Regions from separate parts of the Planococcus dechangensis genome, predicted to be linked through region 1. Evidence: a T-box and tRNA genes for the amino acid it is inferred to sense, from the RefSeq annotation. Region 1 holds a T-box; the other holds one or more tRNA genes.
What was found. The T-box of region 1 lies ahead of ACFO5U_RS03270 (valine--tRNA ligase). A T-box ahead of a tRNA ligase gene usually reads a tRNA of that ligase, here a tRNA-Val.
Positions count from the first base shown of each region.

Region 2: it has a tRNA-Val gene. The T-box ahead of ACFO5U_RS03270 (valine--tRNA ligase) is inferred to sense a tRNA for this amino acid. The anticodon was not compared.

Region 1 is NZ_JBHSGL010000005.1:39,700-56,243, reverse strand. Features, by position in the region: gene ACFO5U_RS03290 (sensor domain-containing diguanylate cyclase) at 1-1,154, opposite strand, end outside; gene ACFO5U_RS03285 (bifunctional folylpolyglutamate synthase/dihydrofolate synthase) at 1,181-2,377, opposite strand; gene ACFO5U_RS03280 (ATP-grasp domain-containing protein) at 2,448-3,311, shown strand; gene ACFO5U_RS03275 (ATP-grasp domain-containing protein) at 3,308-4,102, shown strand; gene ACFO5U_RS03270 (valine--tRNA ligase) at 4,208-6,841, opposite strand; T-box leader at 6,923-7,140, opposite strand; gene ACFO5U_RS03265 (AbrB family transcriptional regulator) at 7,162-8,229, opposite strand; gene hemL (glutamate-1-semialdehyde 2,1-aminomutase) at 8,430-9,716, opposite strand; gene hemB (porphobilinogen synthase) at 9,718-10,698, opposite strand; gene ACFO5U_RS03250 (uroporphyrinogen-III synthase) at 10,695-11,381, opposite strand; gene hemC (hydroxymethylbilane synthase) at 11,374-12,303, opposite strand; gene ccsA (cytochrome c biogenesis protein CcsA) at 12,322-13,152, opposite strand; gene hemA (glutamyl-tRNA reductase) at 13,328-14,701, opposite strand; gene yihA (ribosome biogenesis GTP-binding protein YihA/YsxC) at 15,646-16,230, opposite strand; gene lon (endopeptidase La) at 16,230-16,544, opposite strand, start outside.
Region 2 is NZ_JBHSGL010000005.1:780,297-796,840, forward strand. Features, by position in the region: gene ACFO5U_RS07130 (aldehyde dehydrogenase) at 1-149, opposite strand, end outside; gene ACFO5U_RS07135 (Gfo/Idh/MocA family protein) at 167-1,090, opposite strand; gene ACFO5U_RS07140 (hypothetical protein) at 1,192-1,341, shown strand; gene ACFO5U_RS07145 (thermonuclease family protein) at 1,477-2,187, shown strand; gene ACFO5U_RS07150 (hypothetical protein) at 2,202-2,714, shown strand; tRNA gene ACFO5U_RS07155 (tRNA-Val) at 2,808-2,880, shown strand; gene ACFO5U_RS07160 (TRAP transporter permease) at 2,982-5,015, opposite strand; gene ACFO5U_RS07165 (DUF1850 domain-containing protein) at 5,008-5,529, opposite strand; gene ACFO5U_RS07170 (TAXI family TRAP transporter solute-binding subunit) at 5,606-6,586, opposite strand; gene ACFO5U_RS07175 (phosphatidylglycerophosphatase A family protein) at 6,715-7,299, opposite strand; gene ACFO5U_RS07180 (alpha/beta hydrolase) at 7,403-8,125, shown strand; gene ACFO5U_RS07185 (YjcG family protein) at 8,202-8,720, shown strand; gene ACFO5U_RS07190 (GNAT family N-acetyltransferase) at 8,721-9,149, shown strand; gene fabI (enoyl-ACP reductase FabI) at 9,202-9,972, opposite strand; gene mgtE (magnesium transporter) at 10,079-11,401, opposite strand; gene prpE (bis(5'-nucleosyl)-tetraphosphatase PrpE) at 11,540-12,277, shown strand; gene ACFO5U_RS07210 (RluA family pseudouridine synthase) at 12,274-13,149, opposite strand; gene ACFO5U_RS07215 (NAD kinase) at 13,154-13,963, opposite strand; gene yjbM (GTP diphosphokinase) at 13,960-14,637, opposite strand; gene ACFO5U_RS07225 (CYTH domain-containing protein) at 14,902-15,471, shown strand; gene ACFO5U_RS07230 (globin domain-containing protein) at 15,566-15,964, shown strand; gene ACFO5U_RS07235 (ClpXP adapter SpxH family protein) at 15,961-16,544, shown strand, end outside.

The sequences.
Region 1 (16,544 bases):
CCGGATTTTTCGAGCGACACCGCAAAATAGGTACTTAAGATTTCCATGATTTGCAATTGATTGGCCGAAAAAGCGAATTCTTTTCTCGATCCGATCAGCAGCACGCCTTCGATTTTATTGTTTCGGGAAATGGGTGTCGCCATGATGCTTTCGATATCTTTCGGCAGCTGCACCGTCGACAGCTCGATCCATTGCTTTTGCTTGCCGAACAATAGCGGCGCATTGTGCGCGATCACTTGCCCGGCGATGCCTTGCGTATACGGCACAGCCGGCAAATCCATGTCCACCAATCGCCCGTCTTCAAAAATCCGTAAGACGAGCAGTTGGCTGTTGCGGTAATCGATGACGTAGGCGTAATCGGTCTTGAACATCGTCGCCACGTGTTCAATAAACTGGTCGATCACTTCATCCTGGGACAAGCGGTCCGCAAGCTGATGCCCGATATGGCCGGCCTTTTTCAAGTCGATATTGATTTTCTCCGAGCTATTGTAAAGGCGCAGCACGACGGTCATGACCATAAACGGCAAGCCGAGTAGCATCAAGGCAGAAACCCCGATCGCTGCGTCCAATACATAAAGCGTGATCGCATACGGAAAAATCAGCAGCGTGATCAAGAAATCCCATATCGAGTCGAGCGAAATAAATGATTTCGAAGTTTTACTCAAGACGTCGTCCGCATATAAATACAAATGATTGGCGACGAGATAGACAAGCTGGTAAAGCAAACCGTAAGAAACGATGTGCACAAAGCTTGTCGATCCAATTTCGCCTCCTGCTGCAAAAAATATCAGGCCCGTCAATGTCGACAAGACAAAGAACATTAATGAGTTAAATGAAAAACGTTCGTTTCTTGAGACCGCATTTCTCGTGCGGAACAGCAGGACGAGCATCGTCAATTGAGACATAAGAATTTCGATAAACAAGCCGTATTTCAAGAACACCGCAATGGTTACCCATTGGACGAGGTACATCGGCGTTCCGTTGATATTGAGTGGCAAGAGCGCAGTTAAGACTGCAAAAGCGGCGAAGGCCAATAATTCCCACTCAAATAAGACTTCCGGCGGGTAAGATTGATAGACCGCATACAAACCGGCGGGAACAATTAATATCCAAAGTACCCATAAAAGCAATTTCCTTTTTTTATCGCTGTCCATCACATCTACTCCTCATGGGATTCACGCTAATCACTCACGTTCAAGTACTCGCTCAAAAACGGAATGCCCGGCTTGCGCATGTCTGAAAGCAAATAAAGTGAACCCGTGACTATAGTCACTTCCTCGTCTGCTGTTACAGGTAATATATCATATAAATTTTTAATTGTCTTTATTTTACTGTTACTTAAACGAAATAATTTCTCCGCCGGCAATGCACGCTCATTGGAGAAGTCAATAAAGACAAAATTATCGCTGATCGTTTCCAGTTTTCGGAGAACCTTTTCATAGTCTTTATCGCGAAGCATCCCGAGCACGATCCGCACTTGTTCGTCAGGAAAATCCGCTTGAATCGTTTCCACCAATGCGTGGATGCTCGCTTCGTTATGCGCCCCGTCGAAGATCAGCCCCGGTGCTGCCGTCTCGAAACGGTAAGCAATTTCGGCCTGTGCCAATGCTTGATGTGCCGCGGCTTCGTTAAATTCCGCTCCCAGCACTTCCATAGCGGCGTGATATGCCAGGCTGGCGTTCCATTTCTGGTGCGCTCCTTTTAATTTCAACTCGCCTTCGTAAGGGCTGTTCGGTATGATCAATTCAGCGTGCTGCTGCCGTGCTTCTTCTTTCACTACTTGCAGCGCCTCGTTCTCCAGCGGACCTGCGATGACGGGTTTCCATTTTTTGATGATGCCCGCTTTATGGTATGCGATGTCTTTCAGTTCGGTGCCGAGGAAATTGGTATGTTCTTTGGCAATAGACGGAATGATTGCGACTTGCGGATCGATGACGTTCGTCGAGTCAAAGCGTCCTCCCATACCCGCCTCGATAATGGAGACATCAGGCGCGGCGTTGCGGAATTGCAGGAAAGCGGCCGCGGTCAGCAGCTCGAAATCCGTCAACGCCGTCGTCACTTTCGACAGTTCGCACATGACATGGTCGAGCGCTTGACGCGTGACGGGTTCACCGTTCATCTGAATCTGGTCGTGGACGTCGATGATGCCCGGCGAATAAAAGCTGCCCACCGTTTTGCCGTGCGCTCTTAATACCGCTGATAACAGCGCCGCGGTCGAACCTTTGCCGTTCGTACCCGCTATATGGACAAAACGCCCTTGCTTGTGCGGGTTGCCGATTTCCTCGAGTGCAGCAGTAATCGCAGCGAGTCCCGGTTTGATGGCGTTTTCTGTGGTGATGTTCCATTTTTTCTTGTATCGTTCCAGCCCATTGATCATTTTCTAACCTCTATTCTTATCAACGTGATACACTTTTTTAGTATGAGTATATCATGAAGGTGGAATGGATATGTTGAGTTGTTGGGTCATCTATAACGGAAGCCTCGTTTCCGATAAATTCGAAGATCAAGCGCAATTGGTGGCGGAGGCGGCCAAGCGCCAAGGGATTGCTGTAACCGTCAAGAAAAACCACGAAATCCAGATGACGCTCGGGCAAGCACAAGCGTTTCCGGATTTCGCTATTTTATTGGATAAAGACGTCCTGCTCGGCTATTTCCTGAAAAGCCAAGGCGTGCCGGTCTATAACGATCCGGCCATCATCGATTTATGCGACAACAAGGCGACGCAATATATCCGCCTTGCCGAGCAAGATATTCCAATGCCAAAAACGATCGTAGCGCCGAAAGTCTACCCGAGATTCTCGATCCGCGATTCGGGCTATTTTGAAGGAGTGCTCGGTGCACTCAGTTTGCCGATGATCATAAAAGAAGGCCACGGCTCGTTCGGCATGAAAGTGTATTTGATCGAAACGGAAGATGAATTTTACGATAAAGTCGACAGCTTATCCGGCATTGACTATGTGTTCCAGGAATTTATCGAATATAGCCGCGGACGGGACATCCGTGTCAATATCGTCGGTGGAAAAATCGTCGCGGCGATGAAACGGCAATCCGACACTGATTTCCGGGCGAACATCACCAACGGCGGACGCGCGTTTCCTGTTGAGCTTTCACAACAGCAACAACAGCTTGCCCTGGATGCTGCAAAAGCGGTCGGCGCAGTATTTGCCGGGGTCGATCTGTTATACGGGCCAAACAGCCAGACGCTCGTCTGTGAAGTGAATGCCGCTGCCCACATCCGCAATATCCTGAATGTTACAGGCGTCAACGTCGCTGATGCAATGATCACCTACATCAAGGAGGACTTGGCATGATTGTCTTGTATGAAACAGCAGCTGCACATACGAATGCCGGCTTTATCGAAGAACTGAATCGCTTTGCTGTAGCCGATTTGCTAGTGTGGGACGATTGGAGCGACGAGGGGCTCGAATCTTTAGCAAGTCAGTTGAAAGGCCAGTTCGTGTTATTCCGTGTTCGGCGACCACACGCTTCACGTTTTTTGGAAGACCGCGGCGTGCGTCTCATCAACCGTGCCGAAGTGAACCGCGTTGCTAACGACAAATGGCAAAGCTTTCAATTGTTCCAGCTGCTCGGTCTTCCTGCGATCCCAACTTATCGTGCTGCACTTGAATACCCATGCATCGCCAAAACGGAGGATGGCCACGGAGGAGTGCATGTGTGGCTGCTCGAGTCGGAACAGGATATGCCAGCCGTTGATGTTCCGCTTCTCTATCAGCCGGTCGTGCCGCATTTAGCAGACGTCCGTGCGTACGTCATCGGGACGGAAATTGTCGGTGCCGTCAAACGTAGCGCACAAAACGGCTTTAAAGCGAACTTTTCGCTCGGCGCCTCGGTCGAACGATTTGAACTGACCGCAGTGCAGCGAATGGATGTCGAAAAAATTGCCAAAGCGCTCCATAGCGATTACATCGGTGTGGATTTCTTGCTGTTAGATGATGGGCGCCATTTGTTCAACGAACTCGAAGACCCGGTCGGCGCCCGTGCGTTCTATCAAACCCATGACGACAATATCGCACAACTGCTGATGCAGCACATCGCTAAACTGGAAAAGGAATATCCGTTTCGGGAGCCGGACTTGAGTTAGCCCGAACGCGAGCACGAAGTAAGCGAGCGCCCGAACGGAATGACTGACAGCAATATATCTGCAGACAACAAAAAGCGATTCCCAATCCGGGAATCGCTTTTTTTCTTAAAGATTTTTCAATTCTTCCATGCGCTTTTCAACAGTCGCATGCTTTTCAATATAATCTACTTGTTTTTTGCGCTCTTCTTCGACGACCGCTTCCGGTGCTTTTGACACGAAGCGTTCGTTAGAAAGTTTGCCTTCGACAAGTTTGACTTCCTTCGCCCATTTATCGAGCTCTTTTTGCAGGCGTTTCAGTTCTTCTTCAATATCGATCAAGCCTTCCAAAGGCATGAACAATTCCGCTCCGGAGACAACCGCAGACATCGACTTCTCAGGTGCTTCGATGTTGTGACCGATCGTCAAAGTTTCCGGGTTGCAGAAACGTTCGATATACGCCGCGTTTTCTTCGAGCACCGACAGAGTCGCTGCGTCTTTCGCGCTGATGGTCATCGGCACTTTCTTACTCATCGGCGACTGCACTTCCGCACGGATCGTCCGCACAGAACGGATAACGTCCATCAATAGCTTCATGCTGTCTGCCTTTTTGTTGTCGCTAAGTGCCGGGTCCACTGTCGGCCAAGCGGCGATCGTGATCGATTCACCTTCCGTCGGCAAGTTCTGCCAGATTTCTTCCGTGATGAACGGCATGAACGGGTGCAGCAAGCGCATCGTGTTATCGAGCACGTAGGCAAGGACAGAACGCGTCATCGCTTTTGCCTGCTCGTCTTCCCCGTACAATGGCAATTTCGCCATTTCGATATACCAGTCACAGAAATCATCCCAAATGAAATTGTAGAGCGAGCGCCCGACTTCGCCGAACTCATAACGCTCGGCAAGGTTTGTCACTTGCTCGATCGTTTCGTTGAGGCGCGTCAGGATCCACGTATCCGCCACGGATTTTTCTCCGGACAAATCGATGTCCTCGTAACGCATGCCTTCCATGTTCATCATCGCAAAGCGCGAAGCGTTCCAGATTTTATTGGCGAAGTTCCACACCGACTCGACTTTGTCGTTCGAGTAGCGCAAGTCTTGCCCAGGTGATGACGCGGTCGCCAAGAAGTAACGCAAGGAATCTGCGCCGTATTCTTCGATGACATCCATCGGGTCGACGCCGTTGCCGAGCGATTTGGACATTTTGCGGCCTTCCGCATCGCGCACAAGCCCGTGGATCAATACGTCTTTAAACGGCTTCTCGCCCGTGAATTCAAGTGCTTGGAAAATCATCCGCGATACCCAGAAGTTGATGATGTCATAACCCGTCACCAGTGCATCGGTCGGATAATAACGGCTCAGCTCGTCGTTTTGTTCCGGCCAACCTAGTGTCGAGAACGGCCATAATGCAGATGAGAACCATGTATCGAGCACGTCTTCGTCCTGTGTCCAGTTTTCAGCGTCGGCCGGTGCAACGTGTCCGACATAGATTTCGCCGGTTTCATTATGATACCAAGCCGGGATCTGATGTCCCCACCACAATTGGCGCGAGATGCACCAGTCGCGAATGTTTTCCATCCAGTGCAAATAGGTTTTTTCAAAACGGTCCGGCACGAAATTGACGCCGTCTTCGCTTTTCTGGCTATCGACCGCCGCTTTTGCGAGCGGCTGCATGTCTACGAACCATTGCGTTGACAAATACGGCTCCACTACAGCACCGCTGCGTTCGGAGTGTCCGACCGAGTGAAGGTGCTCTTCGATCTTGAACAACACGTCCATGTCTTGAAGGTCTTTGATGATCGCTTTGCGGCATTCGAAACGGTCCATGCCTTCATATTTGCCGGCGTTTTCATTCATTGAGCCGTCTTCATGCATGATCAGCACGCGTTCCAAATTGTGGCGATTGCCGATCTCGAAGTCATTCGGGTCATGGGCAGGCGTGATTTTTACGGCGCCGCTTCCGAATTCCATGTCGACGTAATCGTCCGCTATAATTTCCATTTCACGGCCGATAATCGGCAAGATGATCTTTTTCCCGATCAAATGCTGGTAGCGCTCGTCTTTCGGGTGAACCGCCACCGCCGTATCCCCGAGCATTGTCTCTGGGCGCGTCGTAGCGATTTCGATATGGCCCGATCCATCTGCCAGTGGGTAGCGCATATGATAAAACGCACCTTGTACATCTTTGTAAATCACTTCGATATCGGAGATCGCCGTTTTTGTTGCCGGGTCCCAGTTGATGATGTATTTGCCTCGGTAGATCAACTTTTTCTCATACAGCTTGACGAAGACTTCGCGCACCGCTTCAGACAAGCCCTCATCCAAAGTGAAGCGCTCGCGTGAATAATCAAGCCCGAGGCCAAGCTTCGACCATTGCTGACGGATATGCCCTGCGTATTCTTCTTTCCATTTCCATGATTCTTCAAGGAATGCTTCGCGGCCCATCGAGTAACGCGAACGGCCTTCTTCTTTCAGCTTGCCTTCCACTTTTGCCTGTGTCGCGATGCCGGCATGGTCCATGCCTGGCAGCCACAAGGCGTCATAGCCTTGCATGCGCTTCATGCGCGTCATAATGTCCTGCAAGGTTGTATCCCAGGCGTGTCCCAAGTGAAGCTTGCCCGTTACGTTCGGCGGCGGGATGACGATCGTATACGGCGTCTTGCCGCTTTCCGGTTTCGCTTCGAAAAATTTATTGTCCACCCACCAGTCGTAACGCCCTTGTTCGATCGCTTGCGGTTCGTATTTCGTTGATAATTGTTTGCTCATCCAAATTCCTCCTTCTTGCCAACTTTCGGCTCTGGTTACTGTCGAACTTAAAAATGAATACAAAAAAACTCCTGTCGTCTCGTAAAGGACGAAGGAGTTTTTCGCGGTACCACCTTTATACACAGGCAGAATTCGCCTGGCTCTCAAGTTCGATAACGGATTCGCATCCGGTCGCCGCTACTCATTTCACGGCTACTGCTCCGAGGTGACATTCAAATGCGGCCCATGAAAGCCTCTCACCCGGCGGCTTTCTCTCTGAAATGGTCCTGACACTTTACTATCCTCTTCAACGCATACATATCCTATTGCTCTTATTGTACTCAATAGCCTGATTTAGCGTCAAGCTTTTTCACATAGTAGGTCACCAATGGAGCTGCAATGAGCAAGATGAAGAACAAACGGAATAAATGAAAGCTTGTCACAAGTGGCACGTCCGCTCCCGCTTCTAGAGCCGTGATGGTCATCTCCGCCATGCCCCCAGGAGCTGCACTCAAGAAGAAGTCGAGAAACAAATACTCCGGCAACAGCCGTTCCAACCCGTATGCTAGCCCGGCAGAAAACGCGATAAGCAGCACAGTGTTCAAGAAAACCGCACCGGCTAGGCGGCTGTCCAACGAGTCGCCTAGCTTTTCCATCGACAAGCCGAGATGTGTCCCGATCAACACTTGCGCGATGATGATGACGAGACTCGGCAAATCGATCAAATCGCTGCCGGTCACTGTCTGCACTACGGCCATCGCAAGCACCGGCGCCATCAATTCACGCGCTGGAAATGAAATGCGCTTCATGAGCCAGTATAAGGCATAACCGAATACGAGCGCGATGCCGAATGCATACGGCGAAAAGCGGAAGCTTGTTTCCGCCAGCTCACCAGGTGCGCGGCTGGACAAAAATCCCGCAGCTACCGGCACCGTAAAGACGATGAGCAAAATACGGAAAGTCTGCATGACCGATACGACCGTCACATTGGCCGATTTAACTTCTTCAGAAATCAATACCATCTGCGACAAGCCGCCGGGCATCGAACCGAGCAGCGCCGTCGACAAGCTGACACGCGTCATGCGCTGGAACAAAAAGCCAAGCAGCAAACTGAACACAACGATTGCAATCGTCATGACCAACATATAAGGCAGATCCGCCACCATCAAAATAACCGACTCCTGTGTAAACGAAGCGCCGATCTGGACACCGAGCAACAACAGCCCAAGCGTCCGGAATATTTTCGGCCAGTGGAACTCCATATCGGTCACTTGCCGCAAGATCAGAAATGCTGCCATGGGACCTAACAGCCACGGCAGGAACAGCCCGGTCAAACTAAGCAAAAAACCAGCGCTGAGCGCGATGGCCAAAGTAATGAGAAAACGTTTCACTAAACTACCAACTTTCACTAATTAAAATTCCAAGTAGTTTTATATTACCAGACTATTAGACCGAAAATGAATTTCTATTCAATTTCTTCCTAAAGAATCATCAAAATTATCACCCCAACTGCTTGCGATGCTCCAAAGCAAAGCGGGCACTTCAAATAATAAAAAAACTGCCCCCAAAAACCATTTAACATGGTCTTCAGGGGTCAGCTCGTTTTCATTTATTTTGCCAGTTTCTCAAACACCGTATGGAATGCTTGAACTGTTTTTTCGATATGTTCCGGAGTGTGGGCAGTCGATAAGAACATGCCTTCAAACTGGGACGGCGGCAGGTAGATGCCTTCTTCTGCCATCAAGCGGTAGTACTCCGCAAACAATGCCAAATCCGAACTCGAGGCCGTTTCGAAATCGACCACTTCCTGATCGGTGAAGAAAAAGCCGATCATCGAGCCTGCACGGTTGACCGTGTGCGGGATATTGTATTTCTCAGCCGCTTCACGGAATCCTTTTTCAAGCTGGTCCGCACGTTCATTGAACGTGTCATAGCTCGCTTCGTTCAAGCGTGACAAAGTCTCGAATCCAGCACGCATTGCGAGAGGGTTTCCGGACAAAGTGCCCGCTTGGTAAATCGAGCCGCTCGGTGCGACTTGTTCCATGATTTCACGCTTGCCGCCGAACGCGCCGACTGGCAGTCCGCCGCCGATGACTTTGCCGAGGCAAGTCATGTCAGGGATCACGTTGTAATGCCCTTGCGCGCATGTATAGCCGACGCGGAAACCGGTCATCACTTCATCAAAGATCAACACCGTGCCGTTTTCATGCGTCAAATTGCGCAGCTCTTGCAGGAATCCTTCAGCCGGCGGGACAACGCCCATATTGCCGGCGACCGGTTCGACAATCACTGCCGCCAAATCTTCCCCGAATTCGCGGAACGCAAAACGTACGCTTTCCAGATCATTATAAGGAACTGTGATGGTGTTTTTCGCTACAGATTCCGGAACGCCTGGCGAGTCCGGCAATCCAAGTGTCGCAACGCCTGAACCCGCTTTGATCAACAAGCTGTCTCCGTGGCCGTGGTAGCAACCTTCGAATTTGAGGATCTTGTTGCGGCCGGTATAGCCGCGCGCGACGCGCAGTGCGCTCATCGTCGCTTCTGTACCCGATGAGACCATGCGGATCATTTCGATCGATGGCACACGTTCCTGGACCAGTTTCGCCATATCGTTTTCGAGCTCGGTCGGTGCGCCGAATGAAGTGCCGAGTTCCGCCTGCTCCTGGATCGCCTTGACGACATCCGGTTGGGCGTGCCCGAGAATCAGCGGGCCCCACGACAACACGTAATCGATATATGTATTGCCGTCGATATCTTTAATGGTAGCGCCTTTACCGGATTGCATGAAAATCGGATCCATATTGACCGATTTGAATGCCCGTACCGGACTGTTGACGCCGCCCGGCATTAAGGTTTTTGCTTCTTCGAATGCTGCTTTTGAACGTTCGTAACCCATATTATTTCCCCTCCAGCCAGCGTACCGCGTCTTTTGCGTGGTACGACATCAGAATATCTGCGCCCGCACGTTTCATGCTGAGCAATGTTTCCAAAACGATTTTCTCCTCGTCTACCCAGCCGTTTTGTGCAGCTGCTTTGACCATGGCGTATTCGCCTGAGACATTGTAGGCGACGATCGGAATATCGAAGTTATCACGCACTTCGCGGATGATATCAAGATAGGACAGCGCCGGTTTGACGATCATGAAATCCGCGCCTTCGTTGACATCGGATGAGGCTTCGCGCAATGCTTCCATGCGGTTTGCCGGGTCCATCTGATAGGTTTTGCGGTCGCCGAATTGCGGCGTTGAATGTGCTGCTTCACGGAATGGCCCGTAATAGGCGGAAGCGTATTTGACGCCGTATGACATGATCGGCGTGTTGGTAAATCCAGCCTCGTCCAGCCCGTAGCGGATCGCAGCGACAAAACCGTCCATCATATTGGATGGTGCGATGATGTCTGCCCCGGCTTTCGCCTGTGAAACGGCTGTGCGTGCAAGCAAATCGAGCGACTCGTCATTCAAGATGACGCCGTCTTCGATCACGCCGCAATGTCCGTGGTCTGTATACTGGCATAAGCATGTATCGGCGATGACCACCAATTCCGGATGGCGCGCTTTCGCGAAACGGATGGCTTCTTGCGTGATGGCGTGGTCGTGGTAAGCTCCAGAGCCAACCGGATCTTTGTCTTTCGGAACACCGAACAGGATAACGGATGGAATACCAAGTTCTACCACTTCGTCGAGTTCTTCTCCGAGGCGGTCAATGGAATGTTGATACACGCCCGGCATGGATGAAATTTCATTTTTCACATTTTCGCCTTCTACGACAAATATCGGGTAGATGAAATCTTCTTTTTGGATCGATGTCTCGCGAACCATGGCGCGAAGGTTCACAGAGCCGCGCAAACGGCGATGGCGGTCAAATTTCAAATCTGTCATGAATTGCAACTTCCTTTCATTATTTCATGGATAATCTCTATATACGTATATTTTTGCGGGCGGAAATGAACCGTGCCCCCCGCATCCATAATGGCTCGTTCGGTAATATGCCCGATCGCCGCAGATTGGATATGGCGGAAATCCCCGCCTGCTTCGATATATGCAGAAACGGCCGAAGGGCTCGCGAAAATGATGATGACGCCTTCTAGCTGCGCCATTTGTTTGGCATGCTCCGTTTGTTTCACCGTATCGTAGACGGTCCATTCATCGATTTTCAAGGGCATCGACAAGATGGTATCTTTTGCCAAAGCGCCGCGCACAAACAAGCAGCGCTCGCTGCCGGCAATTGCGGGAAATTCCTGGACAAACACGTCGGCACTGAAGACAGACGGAATAAAGTCGACCGGATAGCCATGCTGTTCTAGTAGCTCAGCGGTTTTATCGCCGACTGCCGCAATTTTCGCATGTGTTTTCAAGCCGATCCGGCAAAAAGCTTCGGCGCTGTTTCGGCTCGTGAAAATGAGCCAGCCATAACGTCCGAAATCTGGTGCATCGGTATTCCGCAGCACCGTTTCGATGAGCGGCACATAGCGCACGCTGGCGCCATACTCGATCGCCAACTGCTGTGCTTCTTTCGGCAAACGGCTGCCCGTAAAGATGATGGTCGGGTGTTTTTTACACATTGCTTTCTGCGATGACGCGCTGAATCAAATCATATCCGCCTTGCGCACTGATTTTATCAGCTACAATGCGTCCCGCTTCGATTGGATCGTTTCCTGCAGCAGACTCTTTATACACTTGGTCGCCTTCTGGAGCGGAAATCAATCCAGTGAATGAAATTTTATCACCAGAGACGGTCGCATAGCCCGCGATCGGCACTTGGCAGCTGCCGTTCATATCTTTCAGGAATTTACGTTCTGCCGTGACAGCAAGTTCCGTCACACGATCGTTCACTTTCGCCAGTTCAGAGAGCAATTCCGCATCGTCTTCGCGACATTCGATCGCCAATGCCCCTTGGCCGATTGCCGGCAAGCAGTCTTCTGTCGACATGAATTCCGTCACCAAATCATCGCCCCAGCCCATGCGTTTAAGCCCGGCCGCTGCCAAGATGATGGCATCAAAATCACCCGCACGCAGCTTCGCTAGGCGTGTGTCGATATTACCGCGGATCCACTGGACATCAAGGTCCGGACGCAACATCAAGAGCTGAGAGCTGCGTCGCAAGCTGCTCGTTCCGACCACTGCGCCGACCGGCAAATCCATCAATTTAACATGATCATTGGCGATATATGCATCACGCGGATCTTCCCGTTCAGGGATGCAGCCGATGACAAAGCCTTCAGGCAATACAGCCGGCATGTCCTTCATGCTGTGGACCGCAAAATCGATTTCTTCATCGCGCAGCGCTTGTTCGATTTCTTTGACGAAAAGGCCTTTGCCTCCGACTTTCGACAATTGAACGTCCAATATACGGTCGCCTTTTGTAACGATCTCCTTGATCTCAAATTCGAACGGCGCACCTGCCGCTTTCATTTTTTCGATGAATTGATTGGTTTGCGTCAACGCCAATTTACTTCTTCTAGAACCTACAATGATTTTTCTCAATTAAATCCTACCCTTCTATTAATACCAAAAATGAAATTCCGATAAACGGCTGCCGAAAAAGAAATTGAGCAGCAAGAATAAAAATGCATATATATGAGCCCAGGCATAATTCATGCCATTCAAGGAGCCTTGCCGGTGCCGCCATAAGATGACGCTGTAGATGATCAACAAGATGAACGATCCGACAATTTTCACATCCAATAAAGAAAACTCTTCAAGTGAGACAACCGCCCATTGAAAGCCAAGGACGAGCGACACGAACAACAGCGGAATGCCGACCAAGATGGAAATGGTCGCGCCTTGCTCGGTTTGGCCGAGCGACGGCAAGCTGGTCCATTGCTTGGTCCATTTTTTCTGCTTCAGCAAACGGTATAGCAGCAAATGCAGAGCCGAGAAAACGAACGACAACGAAAATGCCGCATATGACAGAATAGCGAACGTGATGTGGATGAACAATAGCTCAGACACTAACGCTTCGCCGACTGGCGAGCGTTCGATCTGCACCGGTGCAAACGTATGGATAACCATAAAGATGAATCCGATCATATTGATCAAAAATACCGCAAAGTCAAAGCGGTAAAAAATCCGCAGCACGAGCGACAGCGTAACCAGCAGCCAGGCATAGAAATAAATGCCTTCAAATAACGTCAAAACCGGAAAGCGCTGCGTCTCGATGATGTACAGCACAAGAAACACGGTTTGCATAAGCCAAACAATCCCAAGAAGTGACATGGCGATCCGGATGGCTTTTTTCGTAGTATATAAATAATCGACAAAATAAAAGACAAGACTGACAGCATATAGTATAACCATAGCTTCATGCAGCCTTGCCATTGTTATATCAGCCATCCCATTCCCCTTCGTCTCCATAATTAAAGGCGTTTCGCCTCTACATTTTAACATATAGAATCGAAAACGCCTCATTATAAGATAGCTTTGTCCCGCTTAAACGGGCGGTAAATATGCGATTGGACCAACAGGCAATCAGCGGGGACAAACGCTTCCGACCGATTGGGCTGTTTCTTTAAACAGTATAGCCTGGAGCTTCAATTGTTTCCTGTTGTTTTTCAAGACGCGCTTGCTCCGCTTTTTGGCGGACGGCACGGGCTTGCTTGTCACGCTGTTCTTCCACTTCTTCTTCGATGCCGAAGATCTGCATGAACAACTCTAATTGTTCGCGTGATTTTTTCGCGGTGCCCATTTCTTTCGCCTGCAAAATCGGCTCTTTCAATAATTGATTGATGATTGATTTTGTATGTTTGTTGAGGATTTTCTTTTCACGGTCCGTCAAATCCGGCATCTTGTTTTCGATGCTCGCCATCGTCTCGGCTTGAATGCCGAGCGCTTTCTCACGCAAGGCAGAGATGACCGGGACGACACCGAGTGTACCGAGCCAATCGTTGAATTGCTCTGCCTCTTGTTCGATCATGACGCCAATTTGTTTGGCGGCGCGTTCACGCTCAGCAAGATTCGCTTCGACGATGCCTTGCATGTCATCAATATCGTACAAGAAGACATTTTGAAGGTCGCCGATGCGCGGATCCATGTCACGCGGTACCGCAATATCGACCATGAATAAAGGCTTGCCTTTGCGGAGCTTTTCGACAAACTGCATCAATTCCAAGTCGATGACGAAATCAGTCGACCCTGTAGAAGAAATGAGGATGTCCGCTTCAAGCAATGCACATTGCAATTGATTCAACGGCTTTGCGTTGCCGCCGAATTTGTCTGCCAGCACTTCCGCTTTCTCGAATGTGCGGTTGATCACGGTAATGCGATCTGCGCCGCTGCCTTGTAAGTTTTTGATGGCGAGTTCGCCCATCTTCCCTGCTCCGAGAATGACGACATGCTTGTTCTTCAGCGTTCCGAAAATCTTTTTGCCCAGCTCAACAGCCGCATACGATACCGATACAGCGTTTTCGCCGATCGCCGTTTCGTTATGCGCACGTTTTGCGAGCGTGACGGCTTGCTTGAACAATTGATTGAAAACCGTCCCTGTCGTTCCGATTTCCTGCCCTGCAAGAAAACTGGACTTTACTTGGCCGAGAATTTGCGTCTCGCCCAGCACCATCGAGTCGATACCGGCTGTAACACGGAACAAATGATCAATCGCTTCGTCCTGTTCATGAAGGAACAAATATTGAGAGAATTGTTCCATCGGAATGTTAAAATAAGAAGCCAAAAATTGCTTCACATAAAAACGGCCGGTGTGAAGTTGATCCACTACGGCATAAATTTCCGTTCGGTTGCATGTCGATACGATCACGTTTTCCAATATGCTTTTTTGTTGTTGCAGCGCTTGCATCGCTTGTGGAAGCTCGCTTTCGATGAACGACAGCTTCTCACGGATCGATACAGGTGCTGAACGATAGTTGACCCCGACTACGAGTGTATGCATGGGCTTAAAACACCTTTCACGTTCAATATTTCATTTCCCTAAGTATACCACTTCAAAAGCGGAATATGCCTACGATTTTGTGAACAAGGCATGAACCTGCTTATTAATAATCATTCTAAACTTAACCTTATTCCAATTCTAGCAAAGCGCGAATACCGTAACAAGTATAACGCTTGTAGTCGGAATAGACTGTGAACTTACACACAATATCCATTCTTTTTTGGCTCTTTTATGATTGCACTATTGAGGCATCAGGAACGAGATTATAGAGATGAATATATGTGAAATGGGTGTTGTAGAGATTGCGCTGCAAGGGGCACGCTTGCCGAGGGGCGGGCGTCGAGCCAATGTGCCGCAAAGGGCGCGCCACATTTGTCTCGCCTGTCCCGCGCAGTCCCTCCGGCGTCGGCCCCTTTCCGCTTCATCTCTAGTTTTAGAATAGTAGTAAATCTCATCACTATCTCTATATTTATAACTGATTAGTATCTGCTTGTTGATTTGTATAAGTTCAGGTACTCAGCATCTCGAAATTCATAATTAGTTTATACAACTCCAAATAAGCGTTGCCACTTAGTCCATGAAGCTGATTAAAGAAATAACTTCCTAACTCAAAGAATTCTATGTCATCTCCTAGCCGCACGGCGTATGCGGCTTAACAGCCCGTGCTCCCATATCTGCTAAGCAGATGCGTCGCAAATGAATCGGCTCAACTTCCTTTCGACAATTCATTGGCTAGCCGAAGCAATGAGACAAGTGCTTTTCTTGGCTCATTGCGAGAGGCATGCCCTAAGCGGAAGGCGGTTTTTTCGATAAGAAGCCTATAGAGAACCATGTATTTCACTCATTTGTCTAATCATCCTTAACCGTTGCTACTAGCTATAGATAAAAACCAATAAAAAAAACAAGGACCGAAAAATCAATGATTTTTCGGTCCTTGTCTGTTTTCAGCTCATGCGTTTTTCGATTTGCTTCCAGGCTTCGTCTTTGCCGAGCCCTGTTTCGGAAGAGAAGACGATTAATGGATCGCCTTTTTCCATGTCCAGTGTTTCGCGGACAATTTTCTTATGCTTGTCCCATTTGCCTTTTGGAATTTTATCCGCTTTAGTGGCAATGATGATGCACGGGATATTGTAATGCTTCATGAAATCATACATCATCTGGTCATCTTTACTCGGCGGATGGCGCAGGTCGACGATTTGAATCACCGCACGCAATTGCTCGCGGCTGGTGATGTAGGTCTCGATCATCTTGCCCCATGCTTCACGTTCGGTTTTCGAGACTTTCGCATAGCCATATCCTGGTACATCGACAAAGAACAATTGCTCTTCAATCTTATAGAAGTTCAAAGTTTGTGTTTTGCCGGGTTTGGATGAGATCCGCGCCATGCTTTTGCGGCCGATCAATTTGTTGATAAAAGATGACTTCCCGACATTCGACCGTCCGGCAAGTGCAAATTCAGGCAGTTCCGTCTCCGGGTATTGTGCAGGGCGTACTGCGCTGATCACCAATTCTACGTTATGGACTTCCATTATTTGTCTCCTTCCAATGCAATCTCGAGCGCTTGTTCCGCTTGGCTGACGAGATGGAATTCCAATTCTTCACGAATGGATTCTGGCACATCATCGAGATCGCGTTCGTTTTCTGCAGGGACGATGATCGTCTTCAATCCTGCTCGGTGGGCACTCAAGGTTTTTTCTTTCAGCCCACCAATCGGCAAGACACGCCCGCGCAGCGTAATTTCGCCTGTCATCCCGACATCGCGGCGCACAGGGCGCTTCGTGAGTGCAGACACCAGCGCAGTCGCAATCGTCACACCGGCAGAAGGACCGTCTTTTGGAACGGC
Region 2 (16,544 bases), 740 kb from region 1:
TCGATGATGTCATCTTCATGTTTTTGGATGGTTGATTTTAATCGCACCAGCTGCGTTTGGCGAAACTCAACCGATTTTGTTGCTCCTGTATAATAATAGCCGTGTTGTTCATGGATCATTTCTTCAACATCGTTTGCAGTGAAATTCACAGGTAATCCCCCTAATGTTAGTCTGTTAGTAATTGGTCAATATAACGCTGAACGACCAGCCCTTCATCAAATCCAACAAGGAACGTCGATTGGTCTTTCATTTCAGCAAAAAGCGATGGCACAATTTTTTCCGTTTTCACTTCTTCACGTGTTATCTCTTGATCTTCCTTATACAAACGCGACCAATTTTCAAGCGTCAGAACGCCTTCTTCACCATACACCTTGAATTGCAGTGATTCTTGCTGGCCGACTCCGCTCAATCCTGATAGTAAAAATGGCGATCCTTGCTGAGTTTTGCCGTGTGCGATAATGCCCGTTTCACATTTATCCGGATCTTCAGGATAATCTACTTGATGCGAGTCTATCTCTAATGTACCGAACAGACGGTGCATCAATTGCAAATAATGCGGAAACACTTCACGTACAAAGCCCCCTTGGCTGCGTGAAGCGATCCACGGATTTTGCTGCCAAGCTCTCGGCCATACCGGAAACACGGTAAGCAGTTCGACGCGGCGGATTTTGCCGATAGCGCCGCTTTTGATGAGCAGCGCCATTTCACGGACTATGGGAGAGTACATAAGCGGAAAATGCATTGCGGTCTGGATTCGGTTATTGATAGCCGATTCAGCCATTTCCTCTGCAGCTGCGGCGTCATGCGCCAATGGTTTTTCACATAACACATGTAAACCTCTCCTTGCGGCGGTTTCTGCCAATTCTGCGTGACTTTTCGGCGGCGTACCGATATAAACCCAATCAATCGGTGCTTGAAACAGCTCATCCAAAGAGTTTGTCACAGGCAAATTATACTTATCTTCAATATATTTCAGTCTTTTTGTATCGGTATCGTAAACCGCTTGAATGTTTACGCCGCCTTCTTCTATCGTTTGTTTGATGATTCGTTCCCCAACAATGCCGGCACCAATAATTCCGAGTGTGATCAAAGCAATCGCCCCTTTTTTAATTCCTTGTTTATAAGTGTAACCTTCCAGGGTATAGAATAGTCAAACAATTACATTCGGAAAAAAATAGAGGAGGCATTTTCATGAACGAACAATCACACTGGTGGGAACCCATTTTTACCGGAACACTTGAATTGGGCGTCAATAAAGAAAAGCTTGGAACCGCTAATGAGGAAAGCATTTTGTATTTAGGCGCAGCAGCCACGCCCGACCAAGCAGCACAAACCTCGTGAATGTCCAGTTACATAAGCAAAACGCTTGATCCGCAGCAGCCGGAACAGGCGTTTTTATTTTGACTTGCCAGCGGACAATGCATTGCTGCTTGGTTGACATTTCGCTATAATTCGAATTAGAAAGCAGGGATCCTTATGAAAGCATTTTTACTTTTCCTCGGCTTATTATTGTTGTCGGGATGTGCGATTCCTGGGGCAACCGACACTAGCGGCACACAAGACCGCATTCCTGTCGAAGTGACCCAAGTAATTGACGGTGATACCGTCAGAATCATATACGAGGGAAAAGAAACAACAGTGCGTTATTTATTAGTCGATACACCTGAAACAAATCATCCGCGTTACGGTGAACAGCCGCTAGGCCAGGAGGCGACAGAGCGCAACCGTCAACTGCTCGAAAGCGCCAACCAAGTCGAAATCGAATTTGATGTCGGCGGCCGTTTCGATGATTACGACCGTCTACTCGGTTATTTCTATGCAGATGGAGAAAGTGTCCAAGAACAGTTGTTAGAAGAGGGATTTGCACGCGTCGCCTATATTTATCCCCCGAATACCCGCTATGTCGACGAGTTCCGTGATGCGGAAGCTGATGCCAGACAACAACAAATCGGCATTTGGGAGTTTGAAAACTATTCGACTGACCGCGGGTTCAATTCAGATGCTTATCAGCCGGGCAATGCCGTGGCTCCAAGCCAAGACTGCCAAATTAAAGGCAATATCAACAGAAGCGGCAATAAGATTTATCATTTGCCCGGTACTGCTTCCTATGAACAGACCAATCCGGAACAATGGTTCTGTACTGAGCAGCAAGCGCGCGATGCCGGATTCCTCAGTGCAGGACAATAAAGAGGAGGGATTGGATGCAACTGCTCGTATTACGGCTTGATTATCATAGCTCGTCCGAACTTGAAAAACTGCAGAAGCAACTTTATGTGCCAAACCCCAAAAATGCAATGCAATTGCCCCATATCCCGTTGATTGCTTATGAAAAAACTTCTCCATTGCATTTGAAACAAGCCATCCAACCGGTCGCGCAGATTAGCGGATACCCCCTTTTCACTGCTACCGATATCGGATTTTCTAAAGAACAGGGTCTTTTTTATTTCCAGGTGCATCCGGATCATGCATTGATAGAACTATTTCAGGCATTGCAATTAGCCAGTCGGCAATTTTTGACCGCCTCTTCTCCTACCGCTTTATGGAGACCATACATTCCGTTGATCGACCAGGTCCAGGCTCCATTTTGGGGACCGTTATTCGCCAGGCTGGCATTGGAAGCTACCCCAGTCAAAGGAACGATTGCCGCAATCGAATGCTGGTCAGTTGCAGGTGGCAGGACGACTATTGAATGGAGCATTTTTTTGGACAGTTGAAAATACTCTATTCGATAAACCGAAAGTTTTTTTACAAAAGCTATTGTCTTTTTCTCATGTGCCATATATAATAATAAATGTCCTTGAGATTGCGATTCCTTAGCTCAGCTGGGAGAGCGCTACCTTGACAGGGTAGAGGTCGCTGGTTCGAGCCCAGTAGGAATCATACGAGAGCAATCGCGAATTGCTCCTAAAAACCAGCCGGTTTACACCGGCTGGTTTTTTTTTGGATAAAAAAAGATGGAAGCCAATAGGCTCCCATCTTTTTTATGCAGTTTGTGCTTTTGGCGCCTTTTTATCTCTGGACAGCCACTGAAGGACGAACAATACGATGAATACTCCAGCACCGATCAGATCTGTAAAACCTTCAGGGTAGATCAACGCAATACCGGTGACGAAAGTGATGATCCGCTCGAACCAATTGAGTTTGCGGTACCAATAACCGATGAGTCCCGCACCGATAGCGATCATGCCGGTCACAGCGGTGATCACTACCCAAATAATCTGAGGCCAAGTCGTATCGATCATCAACAGTTCTGGTGATAAGACAAACATATACGGAATGATGAACGCCGCAATGGCAAGTTTTGCTGCATTGAACCCGGTCCGTATCGGTTCCCCTCCGGAAATCCCGGAAGCTGCGAATGCCGCGAGTGCAACAGGTGGTGTAATATCTGCAATGATACCAAAGTAGAAAACGAACAAGTGGGCAGACAAAGCGACTACGATCGGCACTGCTGCACCTGCCGGCTCATCGATCATCAATAAAGTGATAATCGCTGGCGCCGCAATAGTAGAAGTAATAACATAGTTTGCTGTCGTCGGTGAACCCATTCCGAGTACGATCGCAGCTAGCATCGTAAAGAACAAGGTTAATAGTACATTTCCGCCAGAAGCGGATACTAGCCCGTTCGCCAACGCAAGGCCCAATCCTGTTTTGACGACCACACCCACGATGATACCAGCCGTTGCAGTAGCAGCTGCAACAGCTAGTGCGGTACGAGCTCCATCCACAAGCGCATGGATCATATCTTTAAAGCTGAGTCGCGTCTCTTTGTTGAAAGCACTGACAAAAATAGTCAACAAAATACCGTAAAGAGCAGCTTGCATAGTTGGAATACCGATTAACAAGAATACGATGATTGCTAAAATCGGTGTTAACAGATAAATCTTTTTCAAGACCTCTTTGCGGTTCGGCATCTCTTCTTTCGAAAGGCCTTTCAATCCGATGCGCTTTGCTTCGAAATGAGTCATAATCCAAACCCCAGTGAAATAAAGCAAGGCCGGTATTGTCGCCGCTTTGGCGATTTCCCAATATGTGACACCGCCGATAAATTCGACCATCAAGAACGCTGCCGCCCCCATAATCGGTGGCATCAGCTGGCCGCCTGTTGAAGCTGCTGCCTCAACCCCACCGGCAAATTCTTTTTTGTATCCTAATTTTTTCATCATTGGAATCGTGTAGGAACCGGATGTTACTACGTTCGCTACCGAACTTCCGGAAATGGTCCCTTGCAAAGCACTTGAGAAAATCGCTACTTTTGCAGGCCCGCCGGTCAAGTTTCCTGCCAAGGTGACGGCAAGATCATTGAAATACTGACCGACACCTGTTTTTACAAGGAATGAACCGAATAATAGGAATGTAAAGATAAAGGTCGCAGAGACACCAATCGGCGTCCCCAGAATTCCATCTGTCGTAAAGAACATCAATTGAATAAGCGAATCCAAATCCTGCCCCCGATGCCTCATAAAGCCCGGGAAATATGGACCGAAAAAGCCATAAGTCAGGAACAGCACGCCGATAACCGTAATTGGCATACCGACCGCACGCCGTGTCGCCTCTAAAGTTAAGAGAACCGCTAGAATGCCCACTGCCAAATCAAGGTCAGTGACACGTCCAATGCGGAAGACCAAATCATCGTACATGATCGGCCAATAAGCACCGACCCCGACTGACAATAAGGCAAGTAAGTAATCGTACCAGGCAACTTTGTGGCGGGCTCCTTTGCGGCGGCGCATCGGAAACAGCAGGAAGATCAATGACAAAGCGAACCCTAGGTGGATTGAACGTTGAATATAGGCCGTATACTGGCCGAATATGGCGGTGTATAGCTGAAACAACGCAAAAGCCAGAAGCCCATAAAATACGACATGCTTAATGATTCCGGACAAATCCCGCGTATTCGACTCCGGATCATACTTCTGAAGCACTTCTTTTTGCTGCTCTTCAGAAATATAGCCCTCATCTTCTGGCGGAAGTTTTTTCTCTTCTCTTTCTTCTGGCGATAGTTTATCACTCATAGATGTTCACTCCTTCTGATTGCTGATAAATGGAAAGGCGCTCTGCACGGAAGGTATAGATTTTGCCTCTTTCCAAGCTCTGTTTTAAATCGAATTCCTGTCCTGCGATTAGGAAAACGAGTTCTGCGTCTACATCACCGATAAGCAATCGGAATTCAGGCAGCTCGCGTTTCATGTTCTGTATAAAGTATTTCCCGTCTTTTTCGACAAAGCGCTCTCCTTCTCCTGCATTCGACGGCATACCAATATTGAAATCTTCGTACTCCAGTTCCGTCAGTATTAATTGCCCGTCAGCACTAAGTTCATAGCTTTCGATAACATCCGATAAATGGATAGAATGCGTATAGCGAATTTTGAAACGCTCTTCAACGACCGGAATCCGGGCTGCCAGCACGCCTGTTTCCGAATCGATGAAAACAAAATGTCTCTGGTATGGGATAAAGATAATTGCGGAGCAGATAAGGATGAGGACGGCTATTGTGAGAAGGATTTTGCGAATGGATGTGTTCTGCAAGTCGATCCTCCTAGTGATGGAAAATAAATAACGACGATAAAGCTTGCGCTTTATCGCCAGTTATTCTGATCAGATCTTATTGGTTTACTTCATCGAAGTAACGTTGTGCGCCAGGATGGATATCGATTCCGATTCCATCAAGAGCCGTTTCTGCTTGGATGAATTCAGCCTTAGCATGTTGGATTTGATCTGTGTTTTCATAGATTGCTTTTGTAATATCATAAACGAGATCTTCTGAAATATCATTTTGAACGACTAGCATAGCAAGCACCGAAACCGTCGATACATCTTCCGTCAAGCCGTATGTACCAGATGGTACGACATCTTCAGCATAATACGGGTATTTTTCAATCAATTCAGCCGCTTTTTCTGCTTCTACTGGCACGATGTTGACATCAGCAGTCGCACTCAAACTTTCAACAGCACCAGTTGGCGTACCGGCAGTGATGAATGCTGCTTGTACTTGGCCAGACTGTAAGCTCTCTTGAGATTCACCAAAATCCAAGTTTTGGGCATTGATATCATCCATCGTCATGCCATGGATTTCAAGCAATTGTTCAGCATTGATGTAAGTACCTGACCCAGGTGCCCCAACCGATACTGATTTCCCTGCCAAATCTTCAAATGAAGTAATACCAGATCCTTCAGTCGTGACGATTTGGATCGTTTCTGGGTAAAGAGCCCCGATAGCGGATACGGTGTCGATTACTTCACCTTCGAACATATTAGAACCTTCAGATGCGTAGAAAGCCGTATCTGTTTGCACAAAAGCGATTTCCCCCGTGCCATCAGCAAGGGCCGTCATATTCGCCGCAGAAGCTTGAGACACTTCAGCTGTTGTGTCGACTCCTGTTTCGTTTTCGATGATCGTCGCCATTGCTCCACCTAGCGGATAGTACGTTCCTGTTGTTCCGCCAGTTAGAATACTGATGAATTCAGGATCGTTTGCTTCGCCGCCGCCTTCTCCTTCAGTCGCAGTGTCATCTCCACAACCTGCTAGAAATACGGATCCGGCCAAGGCGACAGTCGCGTAGAATCCAAACTTTTTGTTTAACATAAATCGGCCTCCCTTTATCTTTGTTTTCTTTCAATCTTCATAATACCATGACTTTCTGTCCAGCTGTCAATTTAATTTTGGGATTGGAATCGTTTTCAAATCAATATAATGGGAATGAAATCCAATTATTAAGTCTCAGCTCCAGGGACATGAGTTTCCGGCGTTGTGTCTTCTGGTTTCAAATCTTCGAAGCTTCTTCCTTCTTCTTCCAAATCACGGGTTCTATGGGCAATACGTGCCGATGCACAGGCAGCCACACTAGAAACGAGGTCATCCAAAAACGTATGGACATGCTCGCCATATTTGGTATCCAATTTATGAATGATTCCTGTTTTGTTTTTATCCAAATGGCCGAATGTCGTGACCGCAATGCTGCCGTAAGTCAATACTGCTCCTAAACCGATCATTTCATCAACACCAAACAAGCCTTCGTCCGAACCGACAATTTGCTGAAGCGGTTGGGATAGTTTTCCTTGCTCTGCCAGTTCATCCAATTCGATGCCGACAAGCAAGGCATGCTGCATTTCGCGTTTGCGCAAAACACTTTCGACCGACTCAACACAATGCGCCAAGGTCAACCCTTCATTAAAAGGCAGCTGCATCTCAAGAACAATCTCAGCAATATCTTCTTTCGTGACGCCTCTTCTCTCTAAAGCTTCGTGTGTCGCTTTATTGACCTCTTCTGAATGCACACGGAAATGTCCTCCATCCATTATGCGATCCCCTCTCTCTATTGAAATTGTCTTCTTGCCTATTATACCTTGCAGGGGGGAATATGTTACAATTTTTGTACAATATCTTGAAGGAGGCAACATCATGAATAAAGGAAGCGTAGAAGATTTCACGCTCTACAGCGAAGCCTTGCAAGAAGAAATGCAATTGCTGGTTCATTTACCGGTAAATTATTCTCCACTATATAAATACAGCTTGGTCATAGCCAGCGACGGAAAAGATTATTTTCAGTTGGGCAGAGCTCCGCGAGTCATCGACGAATTACTCGAAAACCAGGAAATTGAAAATATCATCTTTGTCGGTATTCCTTATAAAAGTGTAGCTGACCGCAACCGCAAATACGAACCGGCTGGAGACCAACACCACGCTTATTTACGCTTTTTAGCTCATGAACTGGTGCCTTATCTCGACGAAAAATATCCCACCTACCAAGTAGGCATGGGCCGTACATTAATCGGAGACTCGCTAGCAGCCACAGTTTCCTTGATGGCGGCACTTAAATACCCGAATATATTCGGGCGCGTCATCTTGCAGTCTCCGAAAGTAGGTCCGGAAATGATGGAAGCTGTCGAGAAATTCCCGATGACCAATTCATTCACCGTATATCATGTGATCGGCAGCGAAGAAACGGCGGTTAAATTGACGAACGGAGAAACGGCGGATTTCCTTACCCCGAATCGTGAATTGAACGAAATGATGAAAAATAAAGGGTTTTCCTTGTTTTATGAAGAATTTAACGGAGACCATACCTGGAAATACTGGCAGCCCGATTTCAAGCGTGCGTTGCTGATGAATTTCGGTATGTAAGGCTTAAGGAAACATGGTACACATTTTGATATAATTAATGAGGAAAGTATTTATTAGATGAGGAGGTCTATTGATTATGAAATATGGTATTGCAGCATTTCCATCCAAAAAACTACAAGATTTAGCGAACTCTTACCGGAAACGTTACGATCCGCATTATGAATTGATTACGCCCCATATTACATTAAAAGGGCCTTTCGAAGCGGATGACAACGAAGTGAAAGTGATGGCCGAAGAGCTAAGTAAAATCGCCAAGCGCCAAAAGCCCTTCCGCATCCATGCAACACGCGTCAGCACGTTTTCTCCAGTGACAAACGCATTGTACTTTAAAATCGAGCAATCAAAAGAATTGATGGCTCTCCATGAAGACCTCCATTCTGATTTTTTAGGCGGGATGCCAAATCACCCATTCGTGCCGCACATTACGATTGCACAAAAACTGTCCGATTCAGAGCACGCCGATGTTTACGGCCAGCTGAAGATGGCAGGCATCGACCATGAAGAAATCATCGACCGCATCCACTTGCTGTATCAATTGGAAGATGGTTCTTGGACGGTCTATGATACATTCCGTTTGACAGGGGATGAATCATAAGTGCAGAAAGTCAAAATTGCTGAAACCGAACTGGAAAAAGAACAGGCTTTTGATATTCGCCGGAAAGTTTTTGTCGATGAGCAAGGCGTCCCATTGCATATCGAAATGGATGAGCATGATGACAGCGCAACGCATTTTGTCGGCTACGAATTAGAACAGCCGATTGCCGCCGCTAGAATCCGCGAATACGAACAAGGTGTCGGAAAAGTCGAACGCGTATGCGTTCTACCCGAGTACCGCGGCCAAAATTTCGGTGCAGACTTAATGACACAACTCGAGGACTACGCTCGCTTGATCGGCTATTTCCGACTCAAGCTGAATTCTCAAACTCACGCACTTCCATTTTATGAGCAGCTGGGTTATGAAGTGACTTCTCCAGAATTCATGGACGCTGGCATCCCTCATCACCAAATGGAAAAAACGCTATAACAAAAACCCTACTGAGCTTTGCTCAGTAGGGTTTTCTTCGTTCGATTGCTAATTATAAGACGTGGTAGCCGCTGTCTACGTGGAGAACTTCTCCTGTGATGCCGCGCGACATATTGCTGAATAGGAAGACAGCCGTGTCGCCGACTTCTTCAGGTGTCGTGTTGCGTCGCAAAGGTGCTTTTTCTTCGATTTCACGTAAAATCGAATTGAAATCACTGACGCCTTTAGAAGACAATGTACGGATCGGACCGGATGAAATCGCATTGACACGAATTCCGTGCTTGCCGAGGTCTGCCGCTAAATAACGAACGGACATTTCAAGTGATGCTTTTGCAACACCCATGACATTATAGTTCGGCATGACGCGCTCGCCTCCGATGTATGTCAACGCAACGATGCTGCCGCCTTCTGCCATCAACGGCTTAGCATGTTTCGCAACGATCGTCAGTGAATACGAGCTGATATTATGTGCGAGCAAAAAGCCGTCGCGAGATGTATCGGAAAAGTCGCCGGATAGTTCTTCCGTTTTCGCGAATGCGATGCAATGCGCAAGTCCGTCGATTTTGCCGACACTTTCCTTAATGTTGTTAAAGCATTTTTCAACATCTTCATCACTTGTCACATCACATGGCAAAATCTGCTCGTGATTGCCCTCTAATGTAGCGACTAAATCGCGAACGGATTTTTCGAAACGCTCGCCTGCGTATGTAAAGATTAAATTTGCCCCTGCTTCATCAAGTGCACGAGCGATTCCCCATGCGATGCTCCGTTTATTGGCCACACCCATAATGACATACGTTTTATCTTTCATTGAAATCGACATATTCCAACCTCCTATTATTATTACCTGGTACTAATAATACCCCATAAAAAAAGAAAGTGCAATTGCACTTTCTTGATTTACATTCAGAATAATATTGAGTGGATGTTTATAATTGCGACAAAAATGTAGTCGCCAATCCTAAATAAATCAGAATGGAAATGATGTCATTCAAAGTGGTGATAAATGGTCCTGATGCGACGGCCGGGTCAATCTTCATCCGGTGAATCAACAATGGGATAAATGAACCGGCAAGTGTAGCCACAAAAATCGAGCTCGCAACAGCAGTGCCGACTAGAACGCCGATGAGCAGTTCCGATTTCCAGAAATAGACGAGACCGATGACGACGATTCCGCATACTACGCCTGTGATCAAGCCAGTCCCCGCTTCACGGAACAATAGTTTCATTTTGCTTTCTTCTTCTATATCACCTGTCGCAATCCCGCGAACAGCAACCGCAAGCGCTTGTGTCCCGCTGTTGCCGGCCATTCCGGCAATTAAGGGGATAAATACGGCAAGCAGTGCCACCTGGTCGAGCGTCGCTTCGAACATGCCCATCAAATTCGCCGTCAACATCCCAAGAAATGTCAGCAAAATTAACCAAGGCAAACGCTTTTTCGCCGCCGTCAGTGGGCCGCGGTCAAAGGTATCCATATCTGACACGGCAGCCAGCTTGGAGTAGTCATCAGATGCTTCTTCATCCAATACATCGATGATGTCATCTACCGTAATGATCCCGAGCAGATGATTCTGAAAATCGACGACCGGCAAAGCGAGAAAGTCATAATCCTTGATCATGCGGGCGACTTCTTCTTGATCTTCACTCACTTGAACACTGACAACACGGTCGTTCATGATCGACTCGATCAAGGTATCTTCATCGGCGACAATCAAATCGCGAAGTGTCACAATGCCCGATAAACGGCGATCTTCATCGACGACGAAAACATAATAAATCGTTTCTGCATTAGGTGCTGCATTGCGCAAAATGTTCATCGCTGAACGAACTGTCGAATTCATCGGTATCGCCACATACTCTGTAGTCATAATTGACCCTGCAGTATATTCCTCATAATGCAGCAAGTCTTTAATTTGCTTGGAGGATTCCTTGTCCATGATGGTCAAATAGCTAGCGACTTGATCTTTATTCAATTCATTGAGTACGTCAACTGCATCATCCGTAAACATATACGCGAGAATATCCGCTGCATAGCGGGTATCCATCTCTTTGAATATGTCTTCGTATTCGTCATCATCCACTTCGATGGCCTCAAAAATATCGGCCATTTCTTTCGGAGAGAGATACTGATAGAGCAATTGCCTCGTGCCTTCATCCGCTTTTTCATAAAAACTTGCTTGGTCATATGGATGGTGTGACAAAAATTCTTCGCGGAATGCTTCGACGTTTCCTTGTTGCAGTAATTCGATCATCAATTCTTCGTTTAGTTCTTCGTCGCGGATCAAAGTTTCTTCCATCTTGCGTCTCCCTCCTTTCAATCTTCTCAGCATTTTTCCTTTCACCGATGCGTTACAATTAACATAGCAAAGCATATATAGGAGCTGATAAAGTTGAAATATGATGTTATTGGTGATATTCATGGGTGTTTTGAAGAGCTGATCGACTTGATCGCCCAACTCGGATACCGATTCCACAACGGCATTCCGCTGCATCCAGATGGCCGTCATCTCGCCTTTGTCGGAGATGCCATGGACCGTGGACCGGATTCACTTGCTGTCTTGCGGCTGCTGTTTAAAATGCAAGATGAAAACATCCTTTACTATTCCCCCGGAAATCATTGCAATAAACTATATCGTTTTTTTAAAGGCAACCGCGTTGAACTGCTGCACGGGCTCGAAATCACTGTTGGGCAATGGCGCCAATTGGATAACGCCGATCAGAAAAAGTTTCGGGATCGCTATATCCGTTTTTACGAAGAACTCCCACTCTATCATCAGCTATCCCATGACTTGATTGTGGTCCATGCCGGGCTTCGCCATGATATGATCGGCAAAACGCTGAACCGCCATATCATCACTTTTGCGCTGTACGGGGAAATCACCGGAAACTACCATCCGGATGGCCGGCCGGTGCGTGGCAATTGGGCTCGCAGCTATAAAGGCAAACAATGGATTGTTTACGGCCATACACCCGTCAAAAAAGCATATTTCAAAAACAATACCGTAAATATCGATACTGGTTGTGTGTTCGGGGGTGCTCTAAGCGCAGTGCGGTTTCCGGAAGTGCAACTGTTCAGTGTAGAGTCAAAGCAGCCCTACCAGGAAGACCGCTTCCATCAATACGACTAAATCAATCTCTGCATGTCTTCGGCCAAAGCAGACGAGAAAGCCATGCGCTCACCCGTTATCGGATGATCCAGCTGCAGTTCTGTGCAATGCAGGGCTTGCCTTGCAATTACATCTACTCCACCACCGTAAAGATCATCGCCTAGCAGCGGGTGGCCGATATGGGCCATGTGGACGCGGATTTGATGGGTTCTGCCTGTATTCAGTTTGAGGCGGATATGGCTTGCGCCCGTTATTGTCTCAACTAGCTTCATTTCGGTTTCCGCAAATTTCCCATCGGCCCTCACTTCCCGTTCGATGATGCTTCCTTCCTTACGTCCGATAGGTGCCGTAATGGTCGCCTTTTTTTCGGCAACTTCACCGTGTACGAGCGCTTCATAGCCACGGTTCATCCGCTTTTCCTGCTGCTGCATAGAGAGCAAATGATGAATATGGCGATTTTTGGCGATGCACACCAGCCCAGAGGTGTCTTTGTCGAGACGTGTGGCGATATGCAGCGTAGAAGGTACGCCATGCCGTTCGAAATGGCCTGCCACAAAGTTTGCCAGGCTGCCGAGCGGCTGGTCGCGCGAAGGAATCGTATTTTGGCCTGATGGTTTTTCTACAATCAGCAACGCCTCATCCTCATAAACGATCGACAGTGGGCCTTTCTCAGGAGTTAATCCTTTGCCGTTCGCTTCTTTCGGAAAAACAACGGTCACGGCATCCCCAATTTCAAGCGGATGCCTGACCGTCACTTCCGAACCATTGACCAATAAATGGCCTCCGCTGTATTTCACAGAAGCCAAAGTTCTTTTGGAAATGCCATAAGATTTGAGCGCGTCTCGCAAAAGGACGCGCTCTGTTGCCGTAAAGTCAACTTGAAAAGCTTTCATGCTGTCAATCCTCCGATAAGTCACTGTCAATGAATGAATCATGCACGCGGCGCCAGAATGGAAAAGCACGGAAACGCGCAAATTGCACTTTTTCTTTAGCCACTCGGTATTCAATAGACTCTACATCTTTCACGAGTACTTGAAGATGATCAATTGTCACCATGAAATCAGGGGCTTTTACAGGAAGCAAGGTACAGCGGTGATGCGATGGCAATACGAGCGGAGAACCTACCGTCCGGAACACGCGGTTGTTAATTGATGCCATCTCCGTCAACTGCATGGCAGGCAAAGAGGGATGAATGATCGCTCCCCCAAGGGCTTTATTGTACGCAGTGCTGCCTGAAGGGGTCGACATGCACAGCCCATCTCCCCGGAACCGCTCAAAATGACTGTCGTTTAAAAACACATCCATGACAAGTGTGACATCTGGAGATTTGACCGTCGACTCATTCAATGCCAAATAAACCGACGGCTCTTGGTCATTGCGGTAATTGACCGTGACTTCAAGCAATGGATAATCGATGACTTCAAAGTCTTTTTTGGCAATCGCTAAGACAAGCTTTTCCATTTCCACCGGTTTCCAGTCTGCATAAAAACCAAGATGACCTGTGTGGATCCCGACAAAAGCTACTGAATCCAAGCGATCTTTATATTTGTGGAAGGCGTGAAGCAAGGTGCCGTCGCCGCCGATGGACAAAACGATCCGTGGATTTTCTTCGTCCCATTCCATTCCAAAATCCTCTAAGTATGTACGGGCATCGGCCATTAATCGATCGGATAATTTATCACTTCTGGAAATGATATAGTATTTCATGATTTTTTTCGCCCTCCTTCCATATCGTTCGGGAACCTCGTCCCAGGCGACTCCTTAAACTCTGAGAAATATGCCTGCGCTTCTTGGATTTCATCCCGGATCTGCGACATCTCCTCATCTAATTGGAATGCCGCTTCTGCCGCACGCTGCAGCCGGAGCTTGATTTCTTCCGGGAACACGCCTTTGTATTTATAGTTCAATGAATGCTCAATCGATGCCCAAAAATTCATTGCCAATGTTCGGATTTGAATTTCGGCGAGAATCAGCTGTTCGCCGTCTATTGTTTGTACCGGATATTCGACGATGACATGGTACGACCGGTAACCGCTTTGTTTCTCTTGTGATATATAATCTTTTTCCTCTACAATCCTCAAGTCATTGCGCTGACGCAGGAGCTCCACTACGGTTTCAATATCCCCCACAAACTGGCACATCATGCGCAATCCAGCAATATCTTGCAAATTGCGCGCTAACTCTTCTGAGGGTTCGAACAGCAAGCCTTTTTCCAAAGTTTTATCATATATGCTTGCCAGCGGCTTGACGCGCCCGGTGACAAACTCGATCGGTGAATTGGTATTATTCGTTTCAAATTGCTTGCGCATTCCTTTGAACTTCACTTTCATTTCATCAACAGCTTGTTTATAAGGCGCTAAAAACCGATTCCATTGCCCCATGCCCCATCCCCCCCTACTACCCGATCCGTATCGATCAAGCAATCTTGCCCGTTACAGGGTCTCAATTCTCATACCGTTATTTTACCACAGCAAGCCCATGCGTTGCAGATTGCATCCAACTAACCGATAATGAAATTAATCTTGAATATATATTTGTGTTTTGGTTCTCTATAGGTCTTCGGCTAAACCAATCAAGCTTTTTCGAACTTACATTTGAAGTGGGATCTTTGCGCTTCGTTAAAGCGGAATTAAAGGGGTAAACATATGTCAAAAGAACTCGAAATCGAATTTAAAAACATGCTGACAAAAGAAGAATATGTGAAGTTGCTAGCGGATACGCAAAAAACACCGATCAGCCAAACCAACCATTATTTCGATACACCAGATTTTCAGCTGCGGGGTAAAAAATCGGCATTACGTATCCGCCAGATAGAAGAACATTACGAATGCACACTTAAAACTCCGGCTCCTGCCGGCAATTATGAAACGACCGATAAATTGACTTCCGCACAAGCTGAGGACATTCTAAAAGGGAAGCAATTTGATGCCCCGGAGGTCCGTGCAGAACTGGAACAATTGAACGTATCTCCCGCTGCACTGAAATTGATCGGATCGCTGACTACCTATCGCGCCGAAATTGAATATGCAGGCGGGCTCCTCGTGCTCGACCATTCTCAATATTGCGGCATTGAAGATTTCGAGCTGGAATACGAAGTTACAGATGAAGCGTCCGGCAAAGAAGCTTTTTTCACGCTGTTGAAAGAAAAGGCGATTCCCATTCGCCCTGCGGATAAAAAAATTGCCCGTTTTATGGCGGCTGCACAACAATATTAAGGCAGCAACCCAAACGTCCAATATGCGATTTGTTTGAGATATTTACCATGCGTTGATAGAATGGATTTACAGCAATCACAAAGGGGACAAGATGATGACTGGAAAACCGCTAATTCCGTACGATCAAATCGGTGCGGAAACATTATCAAAGCTAGTGGACGCATTTTACCAACGCGTCTCAGCACATCCAAAACTTGCGCCCATTTTTCCAAATGACCTGTCCGAGACAGCTCGAAAGCAAAAACAATTTTTGACACAATACTTGGGCGGCCCGAATATCTATTCAGCAGAACATGGACACCCGCGGTTAAAAGCGAGACATCATCCATTTCCAATAACACCTGACCGGGCTCAAGCCTGGCTTGAATGCATGAGTGAAGCGATGGATGAAGTAAATCTCAGCGGCCAATTCCGTGAGACCTTTTACAATCGCCTTGTCTTAACCGCGCACCATATGGTGAATGATTACGACAGTGAGGAGGAGTTGGAGTGAGCAACCTGGATCTGGCAGAGAAAATCCTCGACCATACAGCGCCTTGCAAACCAATGGAGCTATATGTGTTTATGGATCCGATGAACCCGACATGTTGGGATCTTCAATCCATCATCCGCAAATTGCAAATTGAGTATGGCCATTACTTTTCGATGCGAGTCGTTTTGAGTACCCAATTATCTGCATTGAATACAACGGTAAAAAGTTCCGATATGAGTGAAGGAAACTTAGAGCATCCCGCATTGCCATCTGTTGCCATTAAAGCGGCCGAACTTCAAGGCAAGCGTGCCGGCAATCGTTTTCTCTATAAACTGCAAGAACATTTATTTCTTCAATCAAGAAATGTCACGTCTTACGATGTGCTGCTTGAAATTGCACAAGAGGCCGAATTGGATCATGCAGAGTTTAAGGACGACTTCCATTCCGTTCACAGTGCCAAAGCATTCCAATGCGACTTGCGCATCACGCGTGAAATGGAAATCACTGAAGTGCCGAGCATCGTTTTTTTCAATGAATGCATCGAGGACGAAGGCGTCAAAGTTTCAGGCCTTTATTCATATGACGTCTATTTGACCATCTT